DNA from 3 places in the Ottowia beijingensis genome. Region 2 is predicted to be linked to each of the others. Evidence: predicted binding sites of a transcription regulator. Region 2 holds the regulator's gene; each other region holds the start of a gene.
The links. Region 2 encodes HrcA, which represses chaperone genes, less so after heat shock. Its sites were predicted from a motif close to TTAGCACTCNNNNNNNNNGAGTGCTAA; they were not measured.
Positions count from the first base shown of each region.

Region 1 (7,542 bases), on a different contig from region 2:
GCAAGACCGAGCGTCCGGCCATGCTGCGCCTGCACGGCATCGAAGTGGCCTGCCATGCGGTGGAAGAAGGCCGTATCTGAATTACTATTGTTTCAATAGCTGCTTGCGCCTTCCAGACGGGCGCTGCAGGCCATTTTGACCATGAACGATCGTCGCTTTCTTTTCCTGGTGGCTTCCACGCGCGAGCCCGGCCACACCGGCAACACCGAATGGCTGGCCCGGCAGGCCGCCGCCACGCTGGCGCCCGAGGTGCAGCAGCAATGGCTGCACCTGGCCGGCATGGCGCTGCCGTCCTTTGTGGACCGCCGTCACACCACCGGTACCTATGCGCCGCCCGAGGGCGATCTGAAAGCCCTGCTGGACGCCACACTGGCCTGCACCGACCTGGTGTTCGTCTCGCCGGTGTACTGGTACAGCATCCCCAGCCAGTTGAAGACCTACATCGACCACTGGAGCGGCTGGATGCGCACGCCCGGCGTGCCGTTCAAGGAGCAGATGGCGGCCAAGCGCCTGCACCTCATCACCACCAGCGGCGACCGCGCCAAGGCGCAGCCCATGATCGACTCGGTGCGCCTGTGCGCCGAGTTCCTGTCGATGGGCTGGGGCGGCGTGCTGTGGGGCAAGGGCGGCCCGCCCGGCGCCGTGCAGGCCGACGACGAGGCGGTGGCCGTGGCCAGCGGCTTTCTCATGCGCCGCTGAAGGCGCTGCGGGGGCGGGGATAATCGCCCCTCATGAACCAGCTCGAAGCGCTCAAGGCATTCACCACCGTCGTCGCCGACACCGGCGACTTCAAGCAGTTGGCGGCGTTCCAGCCACAGGACGCCACCACCAACCCCTCGCTCATCCTCAAGGCGGTGCAGAAGCCCGAGTACGCGCCGCTGCTGAAGGAGACCGTGGCGGCGCACCGCGGCAAGCCGCTGGACGAGGTGGTCGACCGCCTGCTGGTGCGCTTCGGCACCGAGATCCTGTCGATCATTCCCGGCCGCGTGTCGACCGAGGTGGACGCGCGCCTGTCCTTCGACGAAGACGCCACCTACACCCGCGCCGAACGCCTGATCGAGCTGTACCAGGCCGCTGGCGTGCCCACCGACCGCGTGCTGATCAAGATTGCCAGCACCTGGGAAGGCATCCGCGCCGCCGAGCGCCTGCAGCAGCGCGGCATCAACTGCAACCTCACGCTGCTGTTCAGCTTCTGCCAGGCGGTGGCCTGCGGGCAGGCCAGGGTGCAGCTCATCTCGCCGTTCGTGGGCCGCATCTACGACTGGTACAAGAAGCAGGCCGGCGCGGGCTGGGACGAGGCCGCCATGGCCGGTGCCAACGACCCTGGCGTGCAGTCCGTCACCCGCATCTTCAACCACTACAAGCGCCACGGCATCGCCACCGAGGTGATGGGCGCGAGCTTCCGCAACGCGGGCCAGATCACCGCGCTGGCCGGCTGCGACCTGCTCACCATCAGCCCCGAACTGCTGGCGCAACTGGCCGCCACCGAGGCCCCGCTGCCGCGCGCGCTGGATGCGGCCGCGGCCAGGGCGCTCGACCTGCCCGCCGTGCAGTACGACGAGCCGGCCTTCCGCCTGGCCCTGAACCAGGACGCCATGGCCACCGAGAAGCTGGCCGAGGGCATCCGCGCCTTCATCGCCGACGCCGAAAAGCTCGAAGCCCTGATGCAGGCGGCCTGAGCCGCGCCAGCCGATGGATTGGCGCCACCGACCGCGCTGCGACGAAACGCCCGCCTGGGCGGCGTTGCAGCAGCACTTCACGCAGCAATTCAGCGGCACCGCTGCGTTCGACCTGCGCCAGGCTTTCGCGCAGGACGCAGACCGCGCCGCGCGCTTCAGTTTCGATGCCGCCGAGGTGCACTCCGACCTGTCGAAGAACCTGATCGACGACGAAGCGCAACGCTTGCTGACCCAACTGGCGCGCGAGTGCGGCGTGGAATCGCTGCGCGACGCCATGCTGGCCGGCGAGCGCATCAACACCAGCGAACAGCGCGCCGTCACGCACGTGCACTGGCGTTCTGAATCAAAAGACGCTACAGAGCCCGACAGGCAAGCGCCAGCAGCTCCTGAAAACATAGTCAATCTGCGGCGCGAAATCACCGCCACGCAGTCGGCCATGCTGGCCTACGCCGACGCCGTGCGCGCTGACAGCGCCTTCACCGACGTCGTCAACCTGGGCGTCGGCGGCTCCGACCTGGGGCCGCGCCTGGTGGTGCAGGCGCTGCGCGCCAGCGGCGTGGCCAATGGCCCGCGCGTGCACTTCGTGGCCAACATGGACGGCCACGAACTGGCCGAACTGCTGCCGGAACTGCGGGTCGACAGCACGCTGTTCATCGTCGCCTCCAAGAGCTTCGGCACGGCCGAGACGATGCAAAACGCTGCCTCAGCGCGCGCCTGGTTCGCCGCGCAGGGCGGCACCGACGTGGCGCGACACTTCGTCGCTGTCAGCTCGAACACCGCCGCCGCCGAAGCCTTTGGCGCCGGGCGCTGCTTCGCCTTCGACGGAGGCGTGGGCGGGCGCTATTCGCTGTGGTCGCCCATCGGCCTGCCCATCGCCATCGCCATCGGGTCAGCGGCGTTCCGTGATCTGCTGGCGGGTGCGCGTGCCATGGATGCGCACTTTGCCCAGACGCCGTTGGCGCGCAACCTGCCGGTGCAGCTGGCGCTGCTCGACCTTTGGTGCCGCCACTTCCACGGCTTCGGCAGCCGCTGCGTGGCGCCCTACCACCATGGCCTGCGCCGGCTGCCGGCCTATCTGCAGCAACTGGAGATGGAAAGCAACGGCAAGCGCGTCGACACGCGCGGCCGTGCCTTGTCGCTGCACACCGCGCCCGTCACCTGGGGCGAGGTCGGCAGCAACGGCCAGCACGCCTTCTTCCAGATGCTGCACCAGGGCACGCAGCCGGTGCCGGTCGAATTCGTGCTGGTGCGCAACCCCGCGCACGCCTTGCCCGGCCACCACACCAAGCTGCTCGCCAACGCTCTGGCCCAGGCCCGCGCGCTGATGATGGGGCAGGCGGGCGATGCGCCCGAGCGCCACTTCCCCGGCAACCGCCCCTCCACCGTGCTGCTGCTGCCCGATTTGTCGCCGCACAGCCTGGGGGCGCTGCTATCGCTCTATGAGCATCGCACGATTGTCCTGGGTGCGTTGTGGGGCATCAACCCCTTCGACCAGTGGGGGGTGGAGCTGGGCAAACAGCATGCGGGCGAGATCGAGGCCGCCTTGCACTCGGGTGACGTGACGGCCCTGGATGTCTCCACAGCCGGTCTGCTCAAGCAGTTGCGATGAGCGTCGCGCGCTTTGTCGGCGCGGACAAAAAAAGAGCCGCTGTCTCCAGCGGCTCTTTTGCTTCAGCGGTCGGCTGACCAGCAGCGCGGGATTACATCATCCCGTCCATGCCACCCATGCCGCCCATGCCCGCGGGCATGCCGGCCGGGGCGTCGTCCTTCGGTGCCTCGGCGACCATCACTTCGGTCGTCAGCATCAGGCTGGCGACGGAAGCGGCGTTCTGCAGCGCGGTGCGCGTGACCTTGGTCGGGTCCAGAATGCCCATCTCGATCATGTCGCCGTACTCGCCGTTGGCGGCGTTGAAGCCGAAGTTGCCCTTGCCTTCCAGCACCTTGTTCACCACCACGCTGGCTTCGTCGCCGGCGTTGATGACGATCTCGCGCAGGGGCTGCTCGACGGCACGCAGCACGATCTTGATGCCGGCGTCCTGGTCGTGGTTGTCGCCCTTGATGTCGCCCACGGCCTGGCGCGCGCGCAGCAGCGCCACGCCACCGCCGGCCACGATGCCTTCTTCCACCGCAGCGCGCGTGGCGTGCAGGGCGTCTTCCACGCGGGCCTTCTTCTCCTTCATTTCCACTTCAGTCGCGGCACCGACCTTGATGACGGCCACGCCGCCGGCCAGCTTGGCCACGCGCTCCTGCAGCTTCTCGCGGTCGTAGTCGCTGGTGGCTTCCTCGATCTGTACGCGGATCTGCTTGACGCGCGCCTCGATGTCCTCGGCCTTGCCGGCGCCGTCGATGATGGTGGTGTTTTCCTTGCCCACTTCGATGGTCTTGGCCTGGCCCAGGTCGGCCAGGGTGACTTTCTCCAGGCTCAGGCCCACTTCTTCAGCGATCACCTTGCCGCCGGTCAGGATGGCGATGTCTTCCAGCATGGCCTTGCGGCGGTCGCCGAAGCCCGGCGCCTTGACGGCCACCACTTTCAGGATGCCGCGGATGGTGTTGACCACCAGCGTGGCCAGGGCTTCGCCCTCGACCTCTTCGGCAATGATCAGCAGCGGACGGCCAGCCTTGGCCACGGCTTCCAGCGTGGGCAGCAGTTCGCGGATGTTGCTGATCTTCTTGTCGAACAGCAGCACGTAGGGGTTGTCCAGCAGCGCGGCCTGCTTCTCGGGGTTGTTGATGAAGTAGGGCGACAGGTAGCCGCGGTCGAACTGCATGCCTTCGACCACGTCCAGCTCGTTGTCCAGGCTCTTGCCGTCTTCGACGGTGATCACGCCTTCCTTGCCCACCTTGTCCATGGCGTCGGCAATGATCTTGCCGATCGACTCATCGGAGTTGGCGGAGATGGAGCCGACCTGGGCGATTTCCTTGCTGGTGGTGGTGGCCTTGCTGGCCTTCTTCAGCTGCTCGACCAGCTGCGCCACGGCCTTGTCGATGCCGCGCTTCAGATCCATCGGGTTCATGCCGGCGGCCACGTACTTCATGCCTTCGCGCACGATGGCCTGGGCCAGCACGGTGGCGGTGGTGGTGCCGTCACCGGCGTTGTCGCTGGTCTTGGAAGCGACTTCCTTGACCATCTGCGCGCCCATGTTCTGCAGCTTGTCCTTCAGCTCGATTTCCTTGGCGACCGACACGCCGTCCTTGGTCACCGTGGGGGCGCCGAAGCTGCGCTCCAGCACCACGTTGCGGCCCTTGGGGCCCAGGGTGGTCTTGACCGCGTTGGCCAGGATGTTCACGCCCTCGACCATGCGGTGACGGGCGTCAGAACCGAAAACAACGTCTTTTGCTGCCATTTGGGTGGCTCCTGAAAATATGAATGAAAAATGGCTCTAGCGCAGGTGTAGCAAGCGCGAGAAGCTATAAAAATAAGAGTATGCGGGAAACTGGCGAGAACTTACTGCTCGACCACGGCGAACAGGTCGTCTTCCTTCATCACCAGCAGTTCGTCGCCATCGACCTTGACGGTCTGGCCGCTGTACTTGCCGAACAGCACGCGGTCGCCCACCTTCACGTTCATGGCGGAGACTTCGCCCTTGTCGTTCTTCTTGCCGGGGCCGACGGCCAGCACTTCACCCTGGTCGGGCTTTTCGGCGGCGTTGTCGGGAATCACGATGCCGGAGGCGGTCTTGGTTTCGTTCTCCAGGCGCTTGACGATCACGCGATCGGCGAGAGGGCGCAGTTTCATGGGTTCTCCTAAGTTCAAGGTATGCAACGGTTTTTTGGCTGCTCACCAGACATCCGCAGGGATCGTCGAGCAACCGGAAGGCGATGGAGCAGGTGCTGTTAGCACTCAACCCCAGCGAGTGCTAATGATAAAGGCGTTTTGAGCGATTTCAAGCGGTCAGCACCCGCCCCCGCAGCGAATGCGGCAGCGCCTCGGTGATGGTCACGTCGATCATCTGGCCCACCAAGCGCGCGCGGTGCGGGCCGCCGTCGAAGTTGACGATGCGGTTGCAGAAGGTGCGGCCCATCAGCTCGGCCGGGTTCTTGCGCGACGGCCCTTCGACCAGGATGCGCTGCACCGTGCCCACGCGGCTGGCGCCGATGGCGCGCACGTTCTGCTCGATGGTGGCCTGCAGGTGCTGCAGGCGCTTCAGCTTCACCGCGTGCGGCGTGTCGTCGTGCAGGTTGGCGGCCGGCGTGCCGGGGCGGGGGCTGAAGATGAAGCTGAAGCTGGCGTCGTAACCCACGTCGTCGATCAGCTTCATCATCTTGCCGAAGTCGTCCTCGGTCTCGCCCGGAAAGCCGACGATGAAGTCGCTCGACAGGCTCAAATCGGGCCGCACCGCGCGCAGCTTGCGGATGATGCTCTTGTATTCCATGGCGGTGTAGCCGCGCTTCATCGCCATCAGGATGCGGTCTGAGCCGTGCTGCACCGGCAGGTGCAGGTGGCTGACCAGCTGCGGCACCCTGGCGTAGACGTCGATCAGCCGCTGCGTGAATTCGTTCGGGTGGCTGGTGGTGTAGCGGATGCGCTCGATGCCGGGGATCTCGGCCACGTACTCGATCAGCAGGGCGAAGTCAGCAATCTCGTCCGTGTCGCCCATCTTGCCGCGGTAGGCGTTCACGTTCTGGCCCAGCAGCGTCACCTCCTTCACGCCCTGGTCGGCCAGGCCGGCGACTTCGGTCAGCACGTCGTCGAACGGGCGGCTGAACTCTTCGCCGCGCGTGTACGGCACCACGCAGTAGCTACAGTATTTGGAGCAACCTTCCATGATCGAGACGAAGGCGCTGGCGCCCTCCACGCGCGCCGGGGGCAGGTGGTCGAACTTCTCGATCTCGGGAAAGCGGATGTCCACCTGCGGTTGCTGCTGCTGCGCGCGTTGCGACAGCAGCTCGGGCAGGCGGTGCAGGGTCTGCGGGCCGAACACCACGTCGACGTAGGGCGCGCGGGCGATGATGGCTTCACCCTCCTGGCTGGCCACGCAGCCGCCGACGCCGATCAGCACGCCTTTCTGCTTGAGGTGCTTCACGCGGCCCAGGTCGCTGAACACCTTCTCCTGCGCCTTCTCGCGCACCGAACAGGTGTTGAACAGGATCAGGTCGGCCTCGTCGACGTTGTCGGTGGGCTCGTAGCCCTGGGCAGCGCCCAGCACGTCGGCCATCTTGTCCGAGTCGTACTCGTTCATCTGGCAGCCGAAGGTTTTGATGAAGACTTTGCGAGACATGGACGTCTCCTGGAAATACGGAAAAGGGATGCCGGCCGGCGCCGGCAGGGCGTGGCCGTGGCGGCGAGTGACCGCCGCGCGGCGCGGGCCGTCAGTTGGCGTAGACGGTCGGGTCCGCTTCGGCGGGCACAGCCGGCTGACCGCGGTAGGCGGGGCGCACCGGGCGCTCGGCCTCGGCGGGCGACAGGATCCAGACCTCGCGCACCAGGCCCATCGGGTCGCGCAGGTAATTGACGGTGTACGAGTTGCCGCGCAGGCTGCCGGTGAGGGCGATGGTGTTGCGCTCGTTGCGCACCACCACGCCGGGCGCCAGGCGCTCGGGGCGGTCGTTCAGCATCACCTCGCGTGTATTGACGAAAGTGATCTTGCCGCGCTGCACCTTCTGCGGGAACAGGCGCTGGGCTTGCGCTTCTGAAGGAAAGACGGCCAAAGCGACCGTCATCAGGGCGCTGACAGCTATGAATAAAGAAGCAATGAGGGGTTTTGTGCAGCGGTTCATGGTGTCTGTCCAGAGGCTGGTGAAAACGGTGGGCGAAGGGGCGATTCTACGAGGCCTGACGCCGCGGCGAAGTCAAGGCCCCAGCGTGCGGACGGTGGGCAGCGGAGCGCGTACATGTCGTTTCATGGGGGTTCAAAAGTGCATC
Region 1 covers NZ_JBHUEP010000006.1:229,398-236,939, forward strand. Annotated here, with positions in the region: gene ACFSCU_RS08255 (ABC transporter ATP-binding protein) at 1-80, shown strand, start outside; gene ACFSCU_RS08260 (flavodoxin family protein) at 142-699, shown strand; gene tal (transaldolase) at 732-1,679, shown strand; gene pgi (glucose-6-phosphate isomerase) at 1,693-3,288, shown strand; gene groL (chaperonin GroEL) at 3,380-5,023, opposite strand; gene groES (co-chaperone GroES) at 5,125-5,415, opposite strand; gene miaB (tRNA (N6-isopentenyl adenosine(37)-C2)-methylthiotransferase MiaB) at 5,564-6,898, opposite strand; gene ACFSCU_RS08290 (hypothetical protein) at 6,990-7,340, opposite strand.
Region 1: a site for HrcA is predicted at 5,514-5,540, ahead of groES (co-chaperone GroES). Genes of this name have one in related genera too.

Region 2 (7,542 bases):
GGACGATGACGAAGTCGCGCAGGGTCAGGTGGCGCAAACCCATGTCAATGATCTCCCGCGTCGTCGCGTCGCCCGGTGTGCATCAGGCACCCCGAATCCAGCGGCCGCGGAGCAGGCCACGCGGGGGCGCCGTGGAGCGGGCTTGGCCCGGCCACTGGCGTCGTCCCCCTGAGGGGAAGGCGCCGCAGGCGACTCAGGGGGGACGTCATACCCCGCCCTCGTTCCAGTGCAATTTCTTGCGCAGCGTGTCGAAGTAGCTCCAGCCCGTGGGGTGCAGAAAGCGCACGCGGAACTCGGAGCGCCGCACCACGATGCGGTCGCCATGGTGCAGCGAGGCCAGCGACTGCATGTCGAAGCTGGCGCTGGCGTCCTTGCCGGAGACGATCTCGATGGCGATCTCCACCGGATCCGCCACCACGATCGGCCGGTTCGACAAGGTGTGCGGCGCGATCGGCACCAGCGCCCAGGCCGGCACCAGCGGGTGCAGCAGCGGCCCGCCGGCCGACAGCGCATAGGCCGTGGAGCCGGTGGGCGTGGCCACGATGATGCCGTCGGCCCGGTGGTTGGCCACGAAGTGGCCGTTGACCTCGACGCGCAGTTCCACCATGCTGGCCACGGCGCCGCGGTTCACTACCACGTCGTTCATGGCGAAGGCCTCGAACACGCACTCGCCCTCGCGCATCACCTTGCCATGCATCAGGCTGCGGTGGTCTTCCTCGAACGCGCCGCCCAGCATGGCCGACAGCGTTTCGTGGTAGCCCTCCAGCGGAATGTCGGTGATGAAGCCCAGCCGCCCCTGGTTGATGCCGATCAGGGGCGTGCCGTAACGCGCCAGCTGCCGGCCGATGCCGAGCATGGTGCCGTCGCCACCCACCACCACCGCCAGGTCGCATTCGTTGCCGATGGTGGCCACGTCGAGGGCGGGGTACTGGTCGAGCCCGGTGCTGTGCGCGGTGCGCTCGGCCAGCACCACCTGGCAACCCTGGGCCGTCAGAAAGCCGGCGATCTCGGCAATGATTTCTCGGGTCGAGTCCGGCACGGCGGAAGAGGCCGAATCCTGGTACTTCCCGACCAGTGCGACACGGTGAAACTGAAGGCTCATGAACAAATTACATCATAATGATTTGAATGCTCGACGACCGTGCACGCCTGCTGCTCAAGACCCTGATCGAGCGCTACATCGCCGACGGCCAGCCCGTCGGTTCGCGCACGCTGTCGCGCGCCTCGGGGCTCGATCTGTCGCCCGCCACCATCCGCAACGTGATGTCGGACCTGGAGGAGATCGGCCTGATCGCCAGCCCGCACACCTCGGCCGGGCGCGTGCCCACGGCGCGCGGTTACCGCCTGTTCGTCGACACCATGCTGACGGCGCAGCAGGGCGAGATGGACGCGCCGGCACTGACGCCCGACCAGCCGCAAAAGGTGATCGCCAACGCGGCGCAGCTGCTGTCCAACCTGTCGCACTTCGTCGGCGTGGTGATGGCGCCGCGCCGCTCGTCGGTGTTCAAGCACATCGAGTTCCTGCGCCTGTCCGAGCGGCGCCTGCTGCTGATCATCGTGGCGCCCGACGGCGACGTGCAGAACCGCGTGCTGTTCACCGACACCGACTACACGGCGTCGGAACTGCAGGAGGCGTCGAACTACCTCAACGCCAACTTCTCCGGCATGGCCATCGAGCAGGTGCGCGCGCGCCTGCACCACGAGGTGGACCGCCTGCGCGGCGAGATCGCCAAGCTGATGCAGGCGGCGGTGCAGGTCGGCTCCGAGGTCATGAGCCAGGCGCAGGACGAGGTGGTGATCTCGGGCGAGCGCAATCTGTTGGCGGTGACCGATTTCTCCAGCGACATGAACCAGCTGCGCCGCGCGTTCGACCTGTTCGAGCAGAAGGCGCAACTGATGCGGCTGCTCGACGTATCGAGCGAGGCCGAGGGCGTGCGCATTTTCATCGGCGGCGAAAGCCAGACCGTGCCGGTGGAAGACCTGTCGGTCGTCAGCGCGCCGTACGAGGTGGATGGCCAGGTGGTCGGCACGCTCGGCGTGATCGGCCCCACGCGCATGCCTTACGACCGCATGATCCAGATCGTCGACATCACGTCGCGGCTGGTCAGCAACGCGCTCAGCCAGGGCAAGCCGGGTGGCAACGCCTAGAATCACGCGCTTGGCGGGCCGTTAGCTCAGTTGGTCAGAGCAGGGGACTCATAATCCCTTGGTCGCAGGTTCAAGTCCTGCACGGCCTACCAAATTTCTTGTGTTAGAATTGCGGGCTTCGCGCGGCTGTAGCTCAGTTGGATAGAGTACTTGGCTACGAACCAAGGGGTCGTGGGTTCGAATCCTGCCAGCCGCGCCACTTTCTTTGAGAAACCCCGCAAGTCCTTGATTTGCGGGGTTTTTTCATGTTCACGGGCATCATCACCGCGGTTGGCCGCATCGTTGAAGTGCGGGCATTGGGCGACAGCGGCGCGCATGGCAAGCAGTTGCTGATCGAGACGCCCGCCGGCTATCTGGATGACGTGGGCCTGGGCGACAGTATCGCGCTCAACGGCGCCTGCATGACGGCCACGCAGATCGACGCCGCGACCGGGCGCTTCGCCATCGACATCTCGGCCGAATCGCTGGCGCGCACGGCGGGGCTCGACCAGCCCGGGCCCATCAACCTCGAAAAAGCCCTGCGCGCGCACGACCGCCTGGGTGGGCACATAGTCTCGGGCCATGTGGACGGCATCGGCCAGGTCACGCACTTTGCCCCCGTGGGCGAGAGCTGGGAGCTGCGCGTGCTGGCGCCGCGCGAGCTGGCGAAATACCTGGCGTACAAGGGCTCGATCACGGTCAACGGCGTGAGCCTGACGGTGAACCGGGTGAGCGACACGGCCGAGGGCTGCGAGTTCAGCATCAACCTGATTCCGCACACGGTGCAGAACACCGCGCTGCATGCGCTGGCGGTGGGCGCTGCGGTCAATCTGGAGATCGACCTGATCGCCCGTTATGTGGAGAGAATGCTCTCCAGCGCAGGCGTGGCGGGCGCCGGCAGCTCCTAAATTCGCAGCTTGACGACGCCCGTGGCCAGTGCCGTGCCGCACAGCACGATGGCGCCGCAGAACAGCATCCACGGCGTCACGGTTTCGCCCAGCAGCGCCACGCCATAGAACACCGCGAACACCGGAATGGTGAAGGTGACCGTGATGGCCCGCGCCGGGCCCAGCCGGTCGATCAGGCGGAAGTACAGCACGTAGGCCACCGCGGTGCACAGCACGCCCAACGCGAGCAGCGCGCCCCAGGCTGTGGCGCTGGGTGGCTGCGACGGCCACAGCAGCAGCGATGGAATCGCCAGCCCCAGCGCCGCGCCGATCTGGCTGCCGGTGGCCGACATCAGTGGGTTCAGGCCCGTCAGGTAGCGGCGCGTGTAGCTGGCCGACACGGCATAGCTGATGGTGGCCAGCAGGCACGCGGCCACGCCCCAGGCCGGGCTGAAGCCCGATGCATTGGGCGTGAAGCTGGCCTTGCCCCAGGTGAGCAGCGCCACGCCGATGAAGCCGATGACCAGCCCCAGCGTGCGCGAGGCGCCTGGCCGGTCGCCCAGCCAGGCCCAGGCCACCAGCGCGCCGAACAGCGGCACCGTGGCGTTCAGGATGGACGACAGGCCGGTGCTGATCGACAGCAGCGCGAAGCTGAACAGCGCGAATGGAATGGCCGAATTGATGACGCCGCAGAACAGCACCGGCTTCCAGTGCTGGCGCAGCTGCGGCCACAGGCCACGCGCCAACATCACCGGCAGCAGCGCCAGTGCCGCGATGGCCACGCGCACGCCGGCCGTCGGCAGCGGGCCGAACTCCAGCGTGCCCAGCCGCATGAACAGGAACGACGCGCCCCAGATGGCGGCCAGCAGGATGAATTCGACGGCGACGGCGGCAGACATGGGCGCGAAGTATGGGGCCGCGGGCGGCGCGGCAGGTTGCTGGATGCGTGCGGGATGGATGCGGCGGGCGCAACCATGTCTCAGGCGCGGCCGGGCGGCTGCGGGCGCAGGGTGGCGGCTGGCGCGCCGCCGCTTGCGGGCGTGTCGATGGTCCAGCCCTCCAGCCGCAGCAGCGCCGCCTTGCGCGCCAGGCCGCCGGCGTAGCCTGTCAGCGCCCCGCGGCTGCCCAGCACGCGGTGGCAGGGCACGAAGATGCTGAGCGGATTGGCGCCGACGGCGGTGCCGACCGCGCGCACGGCAGCCGGGCGGCCGATGCGTTCGGCGACCTGGCGGTAGCTTTGCGACTGGCCGGCTTCGATGGCCAGCAAGGCGCGCCACACGGTTTGCTGGAACGGTGTTCCGCTCGACAGATCCAGTGGCACGTCGAAGTGCACGCGCCGGCCGGCGAAGTACGCGTCCAGCTGGCGCATCGCCCCGGCCAGCGCGGGGTGACCGGGCTCGGGCGCTCCCCATTCGGCCCAGGCCGGGCTGTCCTTATGGCCCTCGGTGAACCAGGCGCCGCACAGGCCCTGCGGCGTGGCGGCCAGCAGCAGATCGCCCAGCGGGGTGCCGCACAGGGCGTGTGCGGTGTGCAGATGGTGTTTCATGGTCAAAACCTCGTTGAGCCGCCGTCCATCAAGCGCGGACAGCTATGAAATTGATACTTCTTTGGTTTGCCACGCCCGCACGGCGGCGTAGCCGCGCCACGGCCGCCAGCGCTCGGCCAGCGCTTGCGCGGCGCGGGCGCGGTGGCGCTGGCTTGACACCCCCAGCGCCTTGTGCAGCGCCACGTCGCCGGCCGGGAAGGCATCGGGCCAGCGCAGCGCGCGCAGGGCGATGTACTGCGCCGTCCAGTCGCCGATGCCGGGCAGGGCGGTGAGGGCGGCCAGGGTGGCGGGCACGTCGGCGCCGGCGTGCAGCGCCAGCTGCCCGGCATCCACCGCCCGCGCCAGCGCGTGCAGCGCAGCCTGGCGTTGCCGCACCAGGCCGAGCCGGCCCAGTTCGTCACCGCTGGCGCCCGCCAGCGCGGCCGGAGCAGGAAACAACCGCGCCAGCCCGTCGATCGGCGTGGCCAGCGGCTCACCGAAGCGCGCCACCAGCCGCGTGGTCAGCGTGCGCGCCGCGGCCACGCTGACCTGCTGGCCGACGATGGCGCGCACCGCCAGCTCGAAGCCGTCCAGCGTGCCCGGCACCCGCACGCCCGCCGCGCTGGGGAAGTCGGCGCCCAGCACGGCGTGGATGGCGGCCGGGTCGGCGTCCAGGTCGAGCCAGGCGCGCACGCGGGCGATCACGCGCGGCAGCGCGGGTGCCAGCGTGTCGGCCACGCGCACGTGCACCCGGTGCGCGCCGGGATCGAAGCGGCAGGCGACCCAGCCGCCGATGCCGCGCTGGCCCACCTGCAGGCGCAGCGTGCGTGCCACGGTGGCGGCCTCGACATCGACCTGCTCCGCGCCGGGCACGCTGCGCTGCTGCAGAAAAATCAGCATGGCCTGCACGTCATACGGCGGCCGAAAGCCCAGAACGACTTCGATGCCGTCACCGTGCGGCGCGCCCTGGCCCTGGCGCCGCAGCGCCGTCGGGCTCATGCGGTAGTGCGCGGCCAAGGCGGCGTTGAAGCGGCGCAGACTGGCAAAGCCGGCGGCCAGCGCCACCTGCGCGATCGGCAGGCGCGTGTCGGCCAGCAACTGCTTGGCGGCCAGCAGGCGGCGCGTCTGCAGCCAGGCCAGGGGCGACACGCCCAGTTCCGCCTCGAACACGCGGCGCAGGTGCCGGTCGCTCACGCCCAGGCGCGCCGCCAGCCCCGCCACGCTGGGCGCGGCATCACCCCAGGCATCGGGCGAATCCAGCAGGCGCGCGGCGTGCCGCGCCAGCAGGGCCGAGGCGTCCTGCGCCGACCAGGCCAGCGCCTGCGGCGCCAGCTCGGGACGGCAGCGCAGGCAGGGGCGAAAGCCGGCGCCTTCGGCCTGCGCCGCGTGGGTGAAGAAGCGGCAGTTCTCGCGCCGCGGCGTCTTCACGCGGCACACGGGGCGGCAGTAGATGCCGGTGGAGGTGACACCGATGAAGAACGCGCCGTCGAAGCGTGCGTCGTGCGCTACCACGGCGCGGTAGCAGGCGTCGGCATCGAAGGGTGAAGGGGGCGTCATGCAACGCATGATAGGCAGCGCCGCGCTGGCGACTCGCCGTTTTCGGACATGGTGCTGACGGCACCCCGTCGAAGGGCCGCTGCCTACAATCGGCGCCCATGCAAGTCACCCCCAGCATCTTCAAGGCCTACGACATCCGCGGCACCACGCCGACCACCATCAACGAACCGGTGGCCGAGGCGCTCGGCCTGGCCTTTGGCACCACCGCGCTGGCGCTGGGCGAGAAAACCGTGGCGGTGGGGCGCGACGGGCGCCTGTCCGGCCCGGCCCTGTCCGCCGCGCTGGTGCGCGGGCTGGTGGCGGCGGGGGTCGAGGTGATCGACATCGGCCTGGCCACCACGCCGATGCTGTACTTCGCCGCCGCCACGCTGTGCAGCAGCGGCATCCAGGTGACGGGCAGCCACAACCCGCGCGACGACAACGGCTTCAAGATGGTGCTGGCCGGCCGCGCGATCCATGGCGAGGACATTCAGGCGCTGCGCCGCATGATGGAAGCCGAAAGCTGGCAGCGCCGCGCAGGCGGCCGCGTGCGCAGCGTGGACGTGCTGCCGGCCTACCGCGAGCGCATCGCGGGCGACGTGAAACTGGCGCGGCCGATGAAGATCGTGGTCGATTGCGGCAACGGCGTGGCCGGCGCCAGCGCGCCGGGCATCTTCCGCGCCATCGGTTGCGAGGTGATCGAGCTGTTCAGCGAGGTTGACGGCAACTTCCCCAACCACCACCCCGACCCGAGCAAGCCCGACAACCTGCGCGACGTGATCGCCGCATTGCAGACCACCGATGCCGAACTGGGCCTGGCCTTCGACGGCGATGGCGACCGCCTTGGCATCGTCACCAAGGATGGGCAGAACATCTTCCCCGACCGGCAGATGATGCTGTTCGCGCAGGACGTGCTCAGCCGCGTGCCGGGCGGCACCATCGTGTTCGACGTGAAGTGCTCGCAGCGCCTGGCGCCCGCCATCCAGCAAGCGGGCGGCGTGCCGCTGATGCACAAGACGGGGCATTCGCTGGTCAAGGCGCGCATGAAAGAGGTCGATTCGCCCCTGGGCGGCGAGATGAGCGGCCACATCTTCTTCAAGGAGCGCTGGTACGGCTTTGACGACGGCACCTACGCCGGTTGCCGCCTGCTCGAAATCCTGAGCCGCCACGCCGACCCGAGCGCCGTGCTGAACGCGCTGCCCACCAGCCACAGCACGCCCGAGTTGAACGTGGCCTGCGCCGAAGGCGAGCCGCACCGGCTGGCGGCCGAGTTGCAGGCGCTGGCGGCCGAGGCGTTCGCTGCGCCGGCGCAGGTGTCGACAATCGACGGCCTGCGCATCGACTGGCCCGACGGCTTCGGCCTGATCCGCGCCAGCAACACCACGCCGGTGCTGGTGCTGCGTTTCGAGGGGCACACCGATGCGGCGCTGCAGCGCATCGAAGGCGAGATGCTGGCCCTGCTGAAAC
Region 2 covers NZ_JBHUEP010000009.1:78,934-86,475, forward strand. Annotated here, with positions in the region: gene recN (DNA repair protein RecN) at 1-43, opposite strand, end outside; gene ACFSCU_RS14365 (NAD kinase) at 206-1,102, opposite strand; gene hrcA (heat-inducible transcriptional repressor HrcA) at 1,129-2,148, shown strand; tRNA gene ACFSCU_RS14375 (tRNA-Ile) at 2,164-2,240, shown strand; tRNA gene ACFSCU_RS14380 (tRNA-Arg) at 2,271-2,347, shown strand; gene ACFSCU_RS14385 (riboflavin synthase) at 2,394-3,035, shown strand; gene ACFSCU_RS14390 (DMT family transporter) at 3,032-3,913, opposite strand; gene ACFSCU_RS14395 (methylated-DNA--[protein]-cysteine S-methyltransferase) at 3,994-4,560, opposite strand; gene ACFSCU_RS14400 (DNA-3-methyladenine glycosylase 2) at 4,603-6,096, opposite strand; gene ACFSCU_RS14405 (phosphomannomutase/phosphoglucomutase) at 6,195-7,542, shown strand, end outside.

Region 3 (7,542 bases), on a different contig from region 2:
CGCGCAAGAGGCCATGCCCACCGGCCCCGTCACCCACGGCAAGGCCTGGGTGGAGATGATCCACCGCTACCTGGCCACCGGCGTGGGCGTGCTGATCATCGTGCTGGCGCTGGCCACCTGGCTGCAGTGGCGGCGCGCGCGCGCGGCGGTGGGCGAAAGCGCGGCACCGGTGCACCCGGGCTGGCCGCTGTTCACGCTGGCGTGGGTGTGCGCGCAGGGCGCGTTCGGCGCGCTCACCGTCACCATGAAGCTGTTTCCCGCCATCGTCACCCTGCACCTGCTGGGCGGCGTGGGCCTGCTGGTGCTGCTGGCGGTGCAGGCCGAGCGCTACCGGCAGGCCGCCGGCGCGCCGGTCGAGCCCGTGGGCAGCGGCCTGCGCGCGCTGCTGTGGGCGGCGGCGCTCATGGTGGGCCTGCAGATCGCCCTGGGCGGCTGGGTGAGCACCAACTACGCCGTGCTGGTGTGCAACACCTTCCCGATGTGCCAGGGCAGCTGGTGGCCCGAGATGGATTTCGCGCAGGGCTTCGAGCTGTGGCGGCCGCTGGGCACCTCGGCCGACGGTTCGCCGCTGGCGTTCCATGCGCTCACGGCCATCCACTACACGCACCGGCTGTTCGCCTACGCCGTGTTCGTGGTGCTGGGCTTGCTGGCCTGGCGCCTGCACCAGCGCGGCCGGCTGGCGCGGCAGCGCCGCTGGATCGTCGGCCTGGCGGCGCTGCAACTGGTCACAGGCCTGTCGAACGTGATCCTCGACTGGCCGCTGCTGGCCGCCGTGCTGCACACCGGCGGCGCCGCGGCGCTGATGACGGTGCTGGCCTGGGCGCTGTGCGCCAGCCGCCGCGCCGCGGTGCCCGTGACGGCCGAGACGCGGGCGGCGCGCGAGGTGGCCGCATGAGCGCCCAGCCCGCCACGCCCACCGTCACCCTGTCGGCCATGCCGGTCTGGCGCCAGTACTACGTGCTGACCAAGCCGCGCGTGGTGCAGCTCATCGTGTTCTGCGCGCTCATCGGCATGGTGCTGGCGGTGCCGGGCCTGCCCAGCGGCGCGGCGCTGCGGCGCATGCTGATCGCCTGCGCCGGCATCTGGCTGGTGGCCGGCGCGGCAGCGGCGTTCAACTGCCTGATCGAGAAAACCATCGACGCCAAGATGCGCCGCACCGCCTGGCGCCCCACGGCGCGCGGGCAGCTCAGCGACACGCAGGCGCTGGCCTTCTCGGCCCTGCTGTGCGCCCTCGGCTCGGCCATCCTGTACGTGTGGGTCAATCCGCTCACGATGTGGCTGACATTCGCCACCTTCGTCGGCTATGCGGTCATCTACACCGTGATCCTGAAGCCGCTGACGCCGCAGAACATCGTCATCGGCGGCGCCAGCGGCGCCATGCCGCCGCTGCTGGGCTGGACGGCGATGACCAACCACGTCGCGCCCGAGGCGCTGATCCTGGTGCTGATCATCTTCCTGTGGACGCCGCCGCACTTCTGGGCGCTGGCGCTGTACCGCGTGGAGGACTACCGCAAGAGCGGCCTGCCCATGCTGCCTGTGACGCACGGCAACGAGTTCACGCGCCTGCAGATTCTGCTCTACACCTTCATCCTGCTGGCGGCCTGCCTGCTGCCCTTCATCTACCGCCTCAGCGGCTGGATCTACCTGGCGGCGGCGCTGGTGCTCAACGCGGGCTTCATCTGGCACGCCTTCAAGCTGTGGCGCAGCTACTCCGACGCGCAGGCGCGCAAGACCTTCCGCTTCTCGCTGATCCACCTGTCGCTGCTGTTCGCGGCGCTGCTGCTGGACCACTACCTGCTATGAATCCACGTCGAATTGCTATTAAACAAATAGCTGCTGGCGCCCTGCTGGCAGGCGCTGCGGCCGTTTTGACTGCCTGCCAGCCCGGCAAGCCGCAGTTTCGCGGCATCGACATCACCGGTGCCGATTACGCCAAGGACTTCGCGCTCACCGACTTCAACGGCCGCCCGCGCACCCTGCAGGATTTCAAGGGCAAGGCGGTGGTGATGTTCTTCGGCTTCACGCAATGCCCCGACGTGTGCCCCACCACCATGACCGAGATGGCGCAGGTCAAGCAACTGCTGGGGCCGGATGGCGACAAGCTGCAGGTGCTGTTCGTCAGCATTGACCCCGAGCGCGACACGCCCGAGGTGCTGAAGGCCTACATGGGCAGCTTCGACCCCGGCTTCCTGGGCCTGTACGCCGCATCGCCCGAGGCGCTGGCCGCGCTGGCCAAGGACTACAAGATCTACTTCAAGAAGGTCGACGGCAAGACCCCCACCAGCTACAGCATGGACCACAGCGCGCAGAGCTACATCTACGATCCGCAGGGCCGGCTGCGCCTGTACAGCCGCTACGGCAGCGATCCGAAGCTGGTGGCCGAAGACATCAAGCTGCTGCTGGGTGGGGCCTGATCAATAAAGATAGCTGCTTGCGCTTGGTATACAAGGGTTTCAGATATAAAATCATCTGAAATCAAGACGTAGCAGGCGCAAGCAGCTCACTTTATTGAAGCGCCTCATTCCGCCTTGATGCCCTGCGTGCGGATGATGCCGCCCAGCACCTGCGCGTCGCTGCGGATGCGGTTGGCCAGCCCCTCGGGCGACGAGCCCACGGCCTGCCAACCCTGTTGGAACAGGCGCTGGCGCATCTCGGGCGCACGCACGATGGCGCTGACGGCCGCGGCCAGCTTCTCGACATGCGCCTTCGGCATGCTGGCCGGCGCGGCCACGGCGTTCCAGATCTCCAGGTTGAAATCCTTCACGCCGGCTTCGGCCAGGCTGGGCAGGTCGGGCACCAGCGTGCTGCGCCCGCTGGAGGTGACGCCGATGCCGCGCAGCTTGCCGGCCTTGATCTGCGTGTTGGCCAGCGCCGGTGGCAGCATCGACAGCTGCAGGTCGCCCCCCACCATGGCGTTGAACACCTGCGGGTAGCCGGGGTAGGGCACGTGCACCGGCGCGATGCCAGCGCGGCTTTTCAGCAGCTCCATGCCGATGTGGCCCACCGTGCCCACGCCGGGCGAGCCGTAGCTCCACTTGTCGCCGGCGGCGCGCGCGGCGTCGAAGAAGGCCCGCGCATCACCGCCCGCGGCGCTGGCCGGGGCGGTGAGCACCAGCGGCGCCACGCCGACCAGGCTGACCGGCGCCAGGTCCTTCAGCGGGTCGTAGCGCACGGCGGGGTTCAGCAGCCGGGCGATGGTCATGTTGCCGTTGATCATCAGGCCGATGGTGTGGCCGTCGGTGGCCTTGGCCACCGCGTCGGCGCCGATGTTGCCGCCGGCACCGGCGCGGTTGTCGACGATGACGGGCTGGCCCAGCGCCTTCTCCAGCGGGTCGGCCAGCGCGCGCGCCGTCAGGTCGGGCGACGAGCCGGCCGGAAAGCCGACGATGATGCGCAGCGGCTTGGCAGGCCAGGCCGCGGCCTGTGCGAAGGCCGGCGTGGCGGCGCCGATGGCAGCGAGCAGGGCGGCGCCGGCGATCAGCGCGCGGCGGGAGAGCGGGGCAATGGGCATGGTGGTGTCGTGAATGGGCGAGGGGCGCGGCCCGCGGTGGCGGCCGCTGAAAAACGCGATGTTAGCCGGCGCCGGGCGCGCCTCAGCCCAGCACGCGCACCCGGTCTTCGGCCGGCCCCATGCGGCCGGCGCGCGCGGCGCCCAGCATCCAGCGCAGCACGGCAGCGCCGTTGAGCGGCTTTCTCGGCAGCATGGCCACGCTCACGCGCAGGTCGAGCGCGTCGCCCTTGGCCAGCAGCGCGGAGTCGCGCGCGCCCTCGTCGACGATGCGGAGCGCTCGCGCGATGGCGTCGTGCCGCGTGGTGGGTGCTTCCAGCAGCACGGCGAAGTCGGCCTCGCTCACGCGCGCGGCCAGGTCCACCTCGCCGGCGATGCGGCGCAGGCGCGAGGCCGTGAGTACCAGCGCGCGCTCGGCGGCCTGCAGGCCGTGCGCGGCGGCAATGTCCTTCCAGTTGGCCACGTGCACCACCAGCACGGCAAAGCTGCTGCCCTGCTTGTCGGCGCGCGCCAGGGCGCCGTCCAGGCGCGGCGTCAGCACCCGCAGGTTGGCCAGGCCGGTGAGCGCGTCGGTGGTGGCCGAGGCCGCGGCGCGCACGCGCGCTTCGCGCCGGCTGGCCACGCCGGTGGCGATGGCGTATAGCAGGATCGGCATCTCCAGCGCCGCGCCGATGGCCAGGCCGTAGCGCGTCAGCCCGCTGGTGGCGATGAGCCCCAGCGTGCGCGCCAGCGGAAACAGCGCCAGCAGCAGCATGGGCATGAAACCGAGGATGGCCAGGCGCAGGTGCCGGTCGGGGCTGCGCCGCCACGCCAGCGCCATGCACACGGCGACCAGTGCCAGCAGCAGCAGCAACACGTCGCCGATCAGCCGGTAGGTGGCGCCCAGCGGCACGGCGATGTCGACCAGCACCAGCGTGGTGGTGAGCGCGGCCACGGCCAGCACCGCGCGGTCCAGCCAGACCGAGCTGCGCGCCGGCTCGGTCAGCATGCGGATGAACAGCAGGCCGACGACTGCCGACAGCGATGGCGCGACGAAGGTGGACAGGCGGTTCCACCAGTCCCAGTACGGCCACACGTACTGCGCGCCGGTGCCCAGCTGGGCCAGCTGGGTGATGCCGACCGAGGCCACGTAGGCCGCGTAGCCGATCATCAGACGGTCGCGCCAGGCGATGGACAGCGCCAGCGCCATCATCAGCACCATGGCCAGCAGGCCGAAGTAGCCCCCGAGCAGGAACTGCTCCTGATCGCGCGACACGGCCAGCGGCGTGCCGCTGATGAGGCGGATGGGCGCCGAGTAGGCCACGCGCGCGTGCTCGACGCGCAACCAGTAATCCACCGGCGTCTCGGTCTTGGTGGTGAGCGAAAAGGTGGGCAGGCGCCCCGGCACCGGCCAGTGCGGCACGGGCACGGCGTCGCCGGCTTCCTGCCGGTGCCAGGCGCCGTCGCCGCTGCGCTGGTACAGCACGGCGCGGTCGATGCCGGAATCCATCAGCTCGATGAACCAGCGCTGGGGCGCCGACTGCTGGTGCGCGCGAAAGCGGAACCACAGCACCTGCCCGTCCAGCGGGTAGCGCGCCTCGTCCAGCACGGGGCGCCAGTCCAGCGCGTCACCCTGGCGCGCCACGGCGTCGATGTCGAGCTGGCCGCCGCTGTCGATCCAGAACTGCGCATGCCCTGGCAGCGGCACCACCGGCCGCACCCGGGCATCGAGCTCGATCACCGCCGGTGGCGGGCCGGCTAGCGCGGCGCTGCCCAGCGCCAGCAACACCAGCGCCAGGCCATGGCGCGCACGGCCCGGCAGGCGAAGAAACCAGTGAAGCAAGGCAACGACGGCAGGCACGCCGAACTTTTAAGCCAGTTCGTTACATGCCTGGCTTACAAACGGGCAAGAAAAACCCGGGCAAGCCCGGGTTCCGTGAAGTTTTTCTGCGCTTGCCCGCCGCGTGGGGCGTCAGGCGTATTCGGCCAGCGCCGTGCGCATCTTCTTCATGGCCGCCACCTCGATCTGGCGGATGCGCTCGGCGCTCACGCCGTACTCGGCGGCCAGCTCGTGCAGCGTCATGCCGCCCGAGCCGTCGTCGTTCACGTTCAGCCAGCGCTCGGTCACGATGCGGCGGCTGCGCTCGTCCAGGCTCTTCAGCGCCGTGGCAATGCCCTCGGTGGCCAGCACGTCGCGCTGGGCCGATTCGATCATCGCCGTCGGCTCGTGGCCGGCGTCCGACAGGTAGGCGATGGGGCCGAAGGCTTGCTCGCCGTCGTCCGAGGGCGCCGGATCCAGCAGGATGTCGCCGCCGGACAGGCGCGTTTCCATCTCGCGCACTTCTTCCGGCTTCACGTTCAGTTCGCGCGCCACCACGTCGATCTGCGCGTCGGTCAGCGCGTCGCGGTGCGTGATGTCATCGGCCGCGTCCTCGACCTTGAAGCCCTGCTTCATCGAGCGCAGGTTGAAGAACAGCTTGCGCTGCGCCTTGGTGGTGGCCACCTTGACCAGGCGCCAGTTCTTCAGGATGTATTCGTGGATCTCGGCCTTGATCCAGTGCAGCGCGTAGCTCACCAGGCGCACGCCCTGGTCGGGGTCGAAGCGCTTGACGGCTTTCATCAGGCCCACGTTGCCTTCCTGGATCAGGTCGGCGTGCGGCAGGCCGTAGCCCAGGTACTGGCGCGAAGTGCTGACCACCAGCCGCAGGTGCGATAGCACCAGCTTGCCGGCCGCCTCGATGTCGCCGCTGTCGCGCAACTCGCGCGCAAAGCGCTGCTCTTCCTCCTGCGTCAGCATGGGCAGGCGGTTGACGGCCGTGATGTAGGCGTCCAGATTGCCCAGCGGCGGTACAACAGCCCACGGGTTGGCCAGCGCCACGGCGTTTGCTGAAGTGGTTGCCGAATGGGTCATCGTCGAATGTCCTTTCATGTTGCTCAGGTATTCTAGCACTCTCTTCGATTGAGTGCTAAGGGCAAAGTTCAATCCCTTGCCTGCATTCTGCGGCACGGCCGGTGCTCTGGACGTAGGCTGAAGGCGATGCCCTGTGTCGGGTGCGGTTTCTGGCAGGAAAAAATGAATGAAAAATGGCTTTTGCGCCCACCAGGAAAGCGCGAGTAGCTATAAAAACAATATCAACATGGCGCGTCCAGGCGTTCATGGGCCAGGGCGCGCACCAAAGCCAGCACGGCCTGCTGCGTGCCGGTGGTGGGGCGCAGGCTGCTGACGGCGGTGTAGAGCGGGATGCGCAGCCGTGCCCCGGTGGCGGTGACGATGGGGCAGGCCTGGAAGGCGGCAGCTTGCGCGGCGCCGGCCAGGGCGTGGCGCGACAGGATGGCGCAGCCGGCGCCATCCTGCACCAGGTCCAGGATGGCGGCCACGCCGTCGATCTCCAGCGCCACCTCGGGGCGGCAACCCGCCCGCGCCATTTCCGCTTCGATGTGCATGCGGATGGCGTTGGGCCGGGTGGGGATGACCAGCGGCAGGCGGGCGACTTCGGGCAGCGTCATCTCCGCGTCTGGGGCGGCGTGCCCCGCTTCTTCGGCGCGGCGCACCAGCAGCAGCGCGTCGCTGGCCAGCGGGGCGATTTCGAGGCCCGGCACGGGCTGCGCGTTGTAGAGCACGGCGATGTCGAGGCGGCCGCTGGCCACCTGCTCCTGCATGCCGGTTGACAGCGCCTCGGTGATCGACAGGCGCGCATCCGGCAGTTGCTGACGAAAGCCCTGCAGCAGCGGCACGGCCAGCGCACGTGCCACGGACGGCGGCAGCCCCAGCGTGACGCGCCCCGCCAGGCCGCCGCGCAGGCGGGCCAGTTCCTCACGCGCACGGTCTACCTGGTGCAGGATGCCGCGCGCATGCTCCAGCAGCACCTGGCCGGCCTCGGTGGGGACGGCGCCGCGGCCGTTGCGCGCCAGCAGGGTCTGGCGCAGTTCCACCTCCAGCAGGCGCACCTGGCGGCTCAGGGCCGGCTGGGCCACGCCCAGCGCAATCGCGGCGCGGGTGAAGCCGCCCAGTTCGGCCACGCGCACGAAGTATTCAAGTTGGCGCAGGTCCATGG
Region 3 covers NZ_JBHUEP010000006.1:293,512-301,053, forward strand. Annotated here, with positions in the region: gene ACFSCU_RS08570 (COX15/CtaA family protein) at 1-895, shown strand, start outside; gene cyoE (heme o synthase) at 892-1,803, shown strand; gene ACFSCU_RS08580 (SCO family protein) at 1,800-2,414, shown strand; gene ACFSCU_RS08585 (Bug family tripartite tricarboxylate transporter substrate binding protein) at 2,519-3,511, opposite strand; gene ACFSCU_RS08590 (7TM diverse intracellular signaling domain-containing protein) at 3,594-5,348, opposite strand; gene rpoH (RNA polymerase sigma factor RpoH) at 5,460-6,398, opposite strand; gene ACFSCU_RS08600 (LysR substrate-binding domain-containing protein) at 6,620-7,540, opposite strand.
Region 3: a site for HrcA is predicted at 6,431-6,457, ahead of rpoH (RNA polymerase sigma factor RpoH). Genes of this name have one in related genera too.